Regions from separate parts of the Bacillus cereus group sp. RP43 genome, predicted to be linked through region 1. Evidence: a T-box and tRNA genes for the amino acid it is inferred to sense, from the RefSeq annotation. Region 1 holds a T-box; the other holds one or more tRNA genes.

Region 1 (3,261 bases):
AAGACCCTAAAACTGCTCGGTGAATGACAACCGGTTTTCTTTTTTCATTATTTTCATCTATATAATTTAAATCAAATTTCTCTGGCATTTGGAAATCAAGCTGAATTGTTCCGCATTGATGACTTCTATTTAAAGCATCTTTAATGTGGAAATCAATTTTTGGTCCGTAAAATGCACCGTCACCTTCATTTAATCTATATTTATAATTTAATGCTTGTAATACATTTGCTAATGCCGCTTCCGCTTGCTCCCATAATTTATCATCACCCATTGAATCTTCTGGACGAGTAGAAAGTTCTACTTCATATTCGAATCCAAAAGTTTTATATACGTAATCAATCTGGGCCATTACGGATTTGATTTCATCTTCAATTTGTTCTGGTGTTACAAATAAATGAGCATCATCTTGGCAGAAAGTACGAACTCTTAATAACCCGTTTAAAGCCCCGCTAAATTCATGTCGATGTACTTGACCGAATTCACACATGCGAATCGGTAATTCGCGATAAGAATGCAATTTATTTTTAAACATAAGCATATGTCCTGGGCAATTCATCGGTTTTAATGCGAAACTTTTTTTGTCTACTTCAGAGAAATACATATTATCTTTATAATGTCCCCAGTGTCCTGACTTCTCCCATAATTCTTGATTCATCATAAATGGAGTACGCACTTCTTGATAATTGTACTCTTTTTGAATTTCTCTTAAAAATGCTTCTAATTCATTGCGGATAATCTGTCCTTTCGGCAAGTAAAACGGCATTCCTGGAGCCTCTTCAGAAAACATAAATAACTCTAATTCACTACCTAACTTACGATGATTTCTTTTTGCTGCTTCTTCAACAAAATGTAAATACTCTTCTAATTCTTTTTGAGAAGAGAATGCAACACCATAAATACGCTGAAGCACTTGATTGTTACTATCTCCTCGCCAATATGCACCTGAAACGTGAGTTAATTGGAATGCTTTCAAATAACCTGTAGATGGTAAATGTGGTCCTCTACATAAATCTACAAATTCACCTTGTTTATATAGTGTTACACTTTCCTCATTAGGAATTGCTTCTAAAAGCTCTAATTTCAAGTGATCATTCATTTCTTGAAACAGTTTTGCTGCTTCTTCTCGAGAAACCTCTATTCGCTCTATATTTATATTTTCTTTTATAATATTTTTCATTTCTTTTTCGATTTTTGGTAAATCTTCTACGTTTACACTACTTGGAAGATTCATATCATAATAAAATCCATTCTCAATAACTGGTCCTACTCCAAGCTTCACGTCACCATAAATTCTTTTCACAGCTTGCGCTAAAATATGTGCCGCAGAGTGTCTTGCAATTTCTACACCTTCATTTGAATCAATAGTAATAATTTCTACTTCTGCATTCTCTTCAATGTTTCGGCGTAAATCAAAAGACTGCTCATTAACTTTTCCTGCGACTGCTTTCTTTTTCAAGCTACTACTAATTGCCCCAGCGATTTCTTCTAAAGTAATTCCTTTCGCAAATTCTTTAACACTACCATCTGGAAATTTAATTTCAATCATCTGTTCTTTCATTTTTCATCTCTCCATTTCATAATAAAAAGCACACTCATCCCTAAAATAGGGACGAGTGTGCTTTTACCCGTGGTTCCACCCAGATTCCCATCGTAAACATACAATGGCTTCTTTTACGGTAACGTCGCTTACACGGCACTAGTTACTTGATTTCCCCAGTGCAGCTCTAAGGTGGTAAGTTATTTTTCTGCGTTAGGAAGTTCTCAGCTCTACTTCCTTCTCTGTATAACCGTTTAAAATAACTCGTGTCCTTTTCTTCGCTTATTATGAAATTAAATATAAAAAAGCATATTCATCCCTAATAAATAGGGACGAATATGCTTATATTCGTGGTTCCACCCAGATTCCCATCACAAAAAACATAATGGCTTCTTTTACGGTAACGTCGTTTACACGGCACTAGTTACTTGATTTCCCCAGTGCAGCTCTAAGGTGGTAAGTTATTTTTCTGCGTTAGGAAGTTCTCAGCTTTCCTTCCTTCTCTGTATAACCGTTTAAAATAACTCGTGTCCTTTTCTTTGCTTTTATAAGTACATCCATTAATTGTTATTTACTATATCCTATTCATTTTATTTTTACAAGTGTTAAAAATATATTTTTTATTCAAAAAAAAGAAACCAAAAACATTTTTTGGTTTCCACTTCTCTTTTTTACCAATCTTGTGGTTCGTAATTCAAGTCTGAAAATAGGCGTTTTTTCTCTTTTTTCGATAAATCTCTCCACTGTCCGACTGGTAAATTATTCAACTCAATATTCATAATTCTCGTACGTTTTAACGTGTATACTTGATAACCTAAAGCTTCACACATACGGCGAATTTGACGATTCAACCCTTGTGTTAAAATAATTTGGAACTCATATTTTGATAACTGTGTAATCTCACAAGGAAGCGTTTTTGTATCTAAAATTTTAACACCTGCTGCCATTTTCTCTAAAAACTCCGGTGTAATCGGCTTATCTACTGAAACGATATATTCTTTCTCATGTTTGTTTTCAGCACGTAAAATCTCATTAACGATATCGCCATCATTCGTTAACAAAATTAAACCGTCTGAGTCTTTGTCGAGACGTCCGATGTGATTAATTCGTAAAGGATGATTCACTAAATCGATAATGTTACCTTTTACGGCTTTTTCACTTGTACATGTAATACCTACTGGTTTATTTAAAGCGATATACACATGGTCTCGAGCAATACGAAGTTGCTCTCCATTTACTCGTACGTCATCACCTGGATTTACTTGGTCACCAATTTTTGCAACCTTACCGTTAATAATTACTCTTCTTTCATTAATTAACTTATCTGCTCCACGTCGAGACGCTTTTCCAGCTTCACTAATAAATTTATTTATACGCAAGTTAGGCACATCCTTTTCATAAAAAATTTCAAGCTCACACTGCTTCTACCGTACAATACAAAAGGGTAAGCCTCCTATTATAACTTAAATATATTAACATGAAAGGGTATATGACGTCTTCACTTAATTACATGTTTATTAGAAAACAATTGGTCCTCTTTTCCTTTTCACATCAAACTGTCTAGCAGTCAATAGATTAACCGTTGAATATAACATCATTTATTTACTTTTTTCATAGATAATATACCGATATAAGTTTGATTAATAATGCCTAAATAACTCACAATATGTGAAAAGCAAAAAGAATCCTTTTGAAAATTTTATACAAAAAGATTTTTAATAATT
Region 2 (3,261 bases), 2.1 Mb from region 1:
ACCTGTCCCTTTTGTAGTTGTAATAAGTGGGTTTCTCTTTTCAATTGGAACGTGTTGTAATCCTGATGCTGCTGCCATTTCAATAAATGCTGTCTTCTTATCCTTAGACATACCATAAAAGGCTTGCACGCTCTCTCCAAGCGGCCCTGTCACATTAAGTGATATAATTTTCCCCATTGTAGCACCAACAAGAGATTCAACCGTTCCTTCGCCTCCATCTCCAATTGGTACCTTAACATACTCTGCTTTAGGAAAAATTGCTGCAAAGCCTCTTTCAATAGCTTCACATACCTCTATAGCTTTCAGGCTTTCTTTATATGAATCCGATGCAATGACAACTTTCATAATTACCTCCCCCTTATCCAATCCTTTTTTTTATTTTAAACGATATACGGAAAAGTTGCCTTTTGGAGTGGAATTTAAACACAAAAAAAGCTTACATCAAATGATGTAAGCTTTCCCTATTTATATGGAGCCTAGCGGGATCGAACCGCTGACCTCCTGCGTGCAAGGCAGGCGCTCTCCCAGCTGAGCTAAGGCCCCTTAGTACTTAAGCGGAAGACGGGATTCGAACCCGCGACCCCAACCTTGGCAAGGTTGTATTCTACCACTGAACTACTTCCGCGAAAATGGTGAGCCATGAAGGATTCGAACCTTCGACCCTCTGATTAAAAGTCAGATGCTCTACCAACTGAGCTAATGGCTCGTAAATGGCTGGGCTAGCTGGATTCGAACCAGCGCATGACGGAGTCAAAGTCCGTTGCCTTACCGCTTGGCTATAGCCCATTAATATTTACTAGTATGGTTATCTTTTCAAAAAAATAAACCCTTTCAGGTTATTTTAAAGAAAATGGTGGAGGGGGGCAGATTCGAACTGCCGAACCCGAAGGAGCGGATTTACAGTCCGCCGCGTTTAGCCACTTCGCTACCCCTCCGACATTTAAAAATATATGGTGGAGGATGACGGGATCGAACCGCCGACCCCCTGCTTGTAAGGCAGGTGCTCTCCCAGCTGAGCTAATCCTCCAAAAGTGATGACCCGTACGGGATTCGAACCCGTGTTACCGCCGTGAAAGGGCGGTGTCTTAACCACTTGACCAACGGGCCAAAAAAATAAAAACTTTTCCCAAGCTTCCAACCGGGCTTGAACCGGTGACCTCTTCCTTACCATGGAAGTACTCTACCAGCTGAGCTATGGAAGCATAATGGCTCCGCAGGTAGGAATCGAACCTACGACCGATCGGTTAACAGCCGATAGCTCTACCGCTGAGCTACTGCGGAATAATATAAGCCTGGCAACGTCCTACTCTCACAGGGACAAGGTCCCAACTACCATCGGCGCTAGAGAGCTTAACTTCCGTGTTCGGTATGGGAACGGGTGTGACCTCTCTGCCATCATTACCAGACTTTTATCATTATACACATTCTTTTCAGAATGTCAAAAGGAATTTTTAATATATATTCCTTCAAAACTAGATAACATTGCTTCATATTATATGGTTAAGTCCTCGATCTATTAGTATTCGTCAGCTCCACATGTCACCATGCTTCCACCTCGAACCTATCAACCTGATCATCTTTCAGGGATCTTACTAGCTTACGCTATGGGAAATCTCATCTTGAGGGGGGCTTCATGCTTAGATGCTTTCAGCACTTATCCCTTCCGCACATAGCTACCCAGCTATGCCCTTGGCAGAACAACTGGTACACCAGCGGTGCGTCCATCCCGGTCCTCTCGTACTAAGGACAGCTCCTCTCAAATTTCCTACGCCCACGACGGATAGGGACCGAACTGTCTCACGACGTTCTGAACCCAGCTCGCGTACCGCTTTAATGGGCGAACAGCCCAACCCTTGGGACCGACTACAGCCCCAGGATGCGATGAGCCGACATCGAGGTGCCAAACCTCCCCGTCGATGTGGACTCTTGGGGGAGATAAGCCTGTTATCCCCGGGGTAGCTTTTATCCGTTGAGCGATGGCCCTTCCATGCGGAACCACCGGATCACTAAGCCCGACTTTCGTCCCTGCTCGACTTGTAGGTCTCGCAGTCAAGCTCCCTTATGCCTTTGCACTCTACGAATGATTTCCAACCATTCTGAGGGAACCTTTGGGCGCCTCCGTTACACTTTAGGAGGCGACCGCCCCAGTCAAACTGCCCACCTGACACTGTCTCCCGGGTCGATAAGACCCGTAGGTTAGAATTTCAATACAGTCAGGGCGGTATCCCACCAGCGCCTCCACCGAAGCTAGCGCTCCGGTTTCAATGGCTCCCGCCTATCCTGTACAAACTGTACCAAAATTCAATATCAGGCTACAGTAAAGCTCCACGGGGTCTTTCCGTCCTGTCGCGGGTAACCTGCATCTTCACAGGTACTATAATTTCACCGAGTCTCTGGTTGAGACAGTGCCCAAATCGTTACACCTTTCGTGCGGGTCGGAACTTACCCGACAAGGAATTTCGCTACCTTAGGACCGTTATAGTTACGGCCGCCGTTTACTGGGGCTTCAGTTCAGAGCTTCGCTTACGCTAACCCCTCTCCTTAACCTTCCAGCACCGGGCAGGTGTCAGCCCCTATACTTCGCCTTACGGCTTCGCAGAGACCTGTGTTTTTGCTAAACAGTCGCTTGGGCCTATTCACTGCGGCTTTCCGTTAAGAAAGCACCCCTTCTCCCGAAGTTACGGGGTCATTTTGCCGAGTTCCTTAACCAGAGTTCTCTCGCACACCTTAGGATTCTCTCCTCGCCTACCTGTGTCGGTTTGCGGTACAGGCACCTTTTATCTCGCTAGAAGCTTTTCTTGGCAGCGGGGAATCAAAGACTTCGCTCCATAAGGAGCTTCCCCATCACAGCTCAGCCTTCACGATAAGCGGATTTGCCTACTTATCAGCCTAACTGCTTGGACGTGCACAACCAATCGCACGCTTCTTCTATCCTTCTGCGTCCCTCCATTGCTCAAACGATAAAGAGGTGGTACAGGAATATCAACCTGTTGTCCATCGCCTACGCCTGTCGGCCTCGGCTTAGGTCCTGACTAACCCTGAGCGGACGAGCCTTCCTCAGGAAACCTTAGGCATTCGGTGGACGGGATTCTCACCCGTCTTTCGCTACTCATACCGGCATTCTCACTTCTAAGCGCTCCACCAGTCCTTCCGGTCTGACTTCACTGCACTTAGAACGCTCCCCTACCACTGATACCATTGGTATCAATTCGCAGCTTCGGTGGTGTATTTAGCCCCGGTACATTTTCGGCGCAGAGTCAC

The links. The T-box of region 1 lies ahead of thrS (threonine--tRNA ligase). A T-box ahead of a tRNA ligase gene usually reads a tRNA of that ligase, here a tRNA-Thr.
Positions count from the first base shown of each region.
Region 2: it has a tRNA-Thr gene. The T-box ahead of thrS (threonine--tRNA ligase) is inferred to sense a tRNA for this amino acid. The anticodon was not compared.

Region 1 covers NZ_JARVHQ010000001.1:2,916,628-2,919,888, forward strand. The annotation lists gene thrS (threonine--tRNA ligase) at 1-1,558, opposite strand, end outside; T-box leader at 1,603-1,825, opposite strand; T-box leader at 1,863-2,086, opposite strand; gene QCI75_RS15295 (pseudouridine synthase) at 2,209-2,916, opposite strand.
Region 2 covers NZ_JARVHQ010000001.1:4,998,877-5,002,137, forward strand. The annotation lists gene QCI75_RS25870 (glycerate kinase) at 1-345, opposite strand, end outside; tRNA gene QCI75_RS25875 (tRNA-Ala) at 471-543, opposite strand; tRNA gene QCI75_RS25880 (tRNA-Gly) at 554-625, opposite strand; tRNA gene QCI75_RS25885 (tRNA-Lys) at 631-706, opposite strand; tRNA gene QCI75_RS25890 (tRNA-Gln) at 712-786, opposite strand; tRNA gene QCI75_RS25895 (tRNA-Tyr) at 852-935, opposite strand; tRNA gene QCI75_RS25900 (tRNA-Val) at 952-1,027, opposite strand; tRNA gene QCI75_RS25905 (tRNA-Glu) at 1,036-1,107, opposite strand; tRNA gene QCI75_RS25910 (tRNA-Thr) at 1,130-1,202, opposite strand; tRNA gene QCI75_RS25915 (tRNA-Asn) at 1,207-1,281, opposite strand; rRNA gene rrf (5S ribosomal RNA) at 1,291-1,406, opposite strand; rRNA gene QCI75_RS25925 (23S ribosomal RNA) at 1,497-3,261, opposite strand, start outside.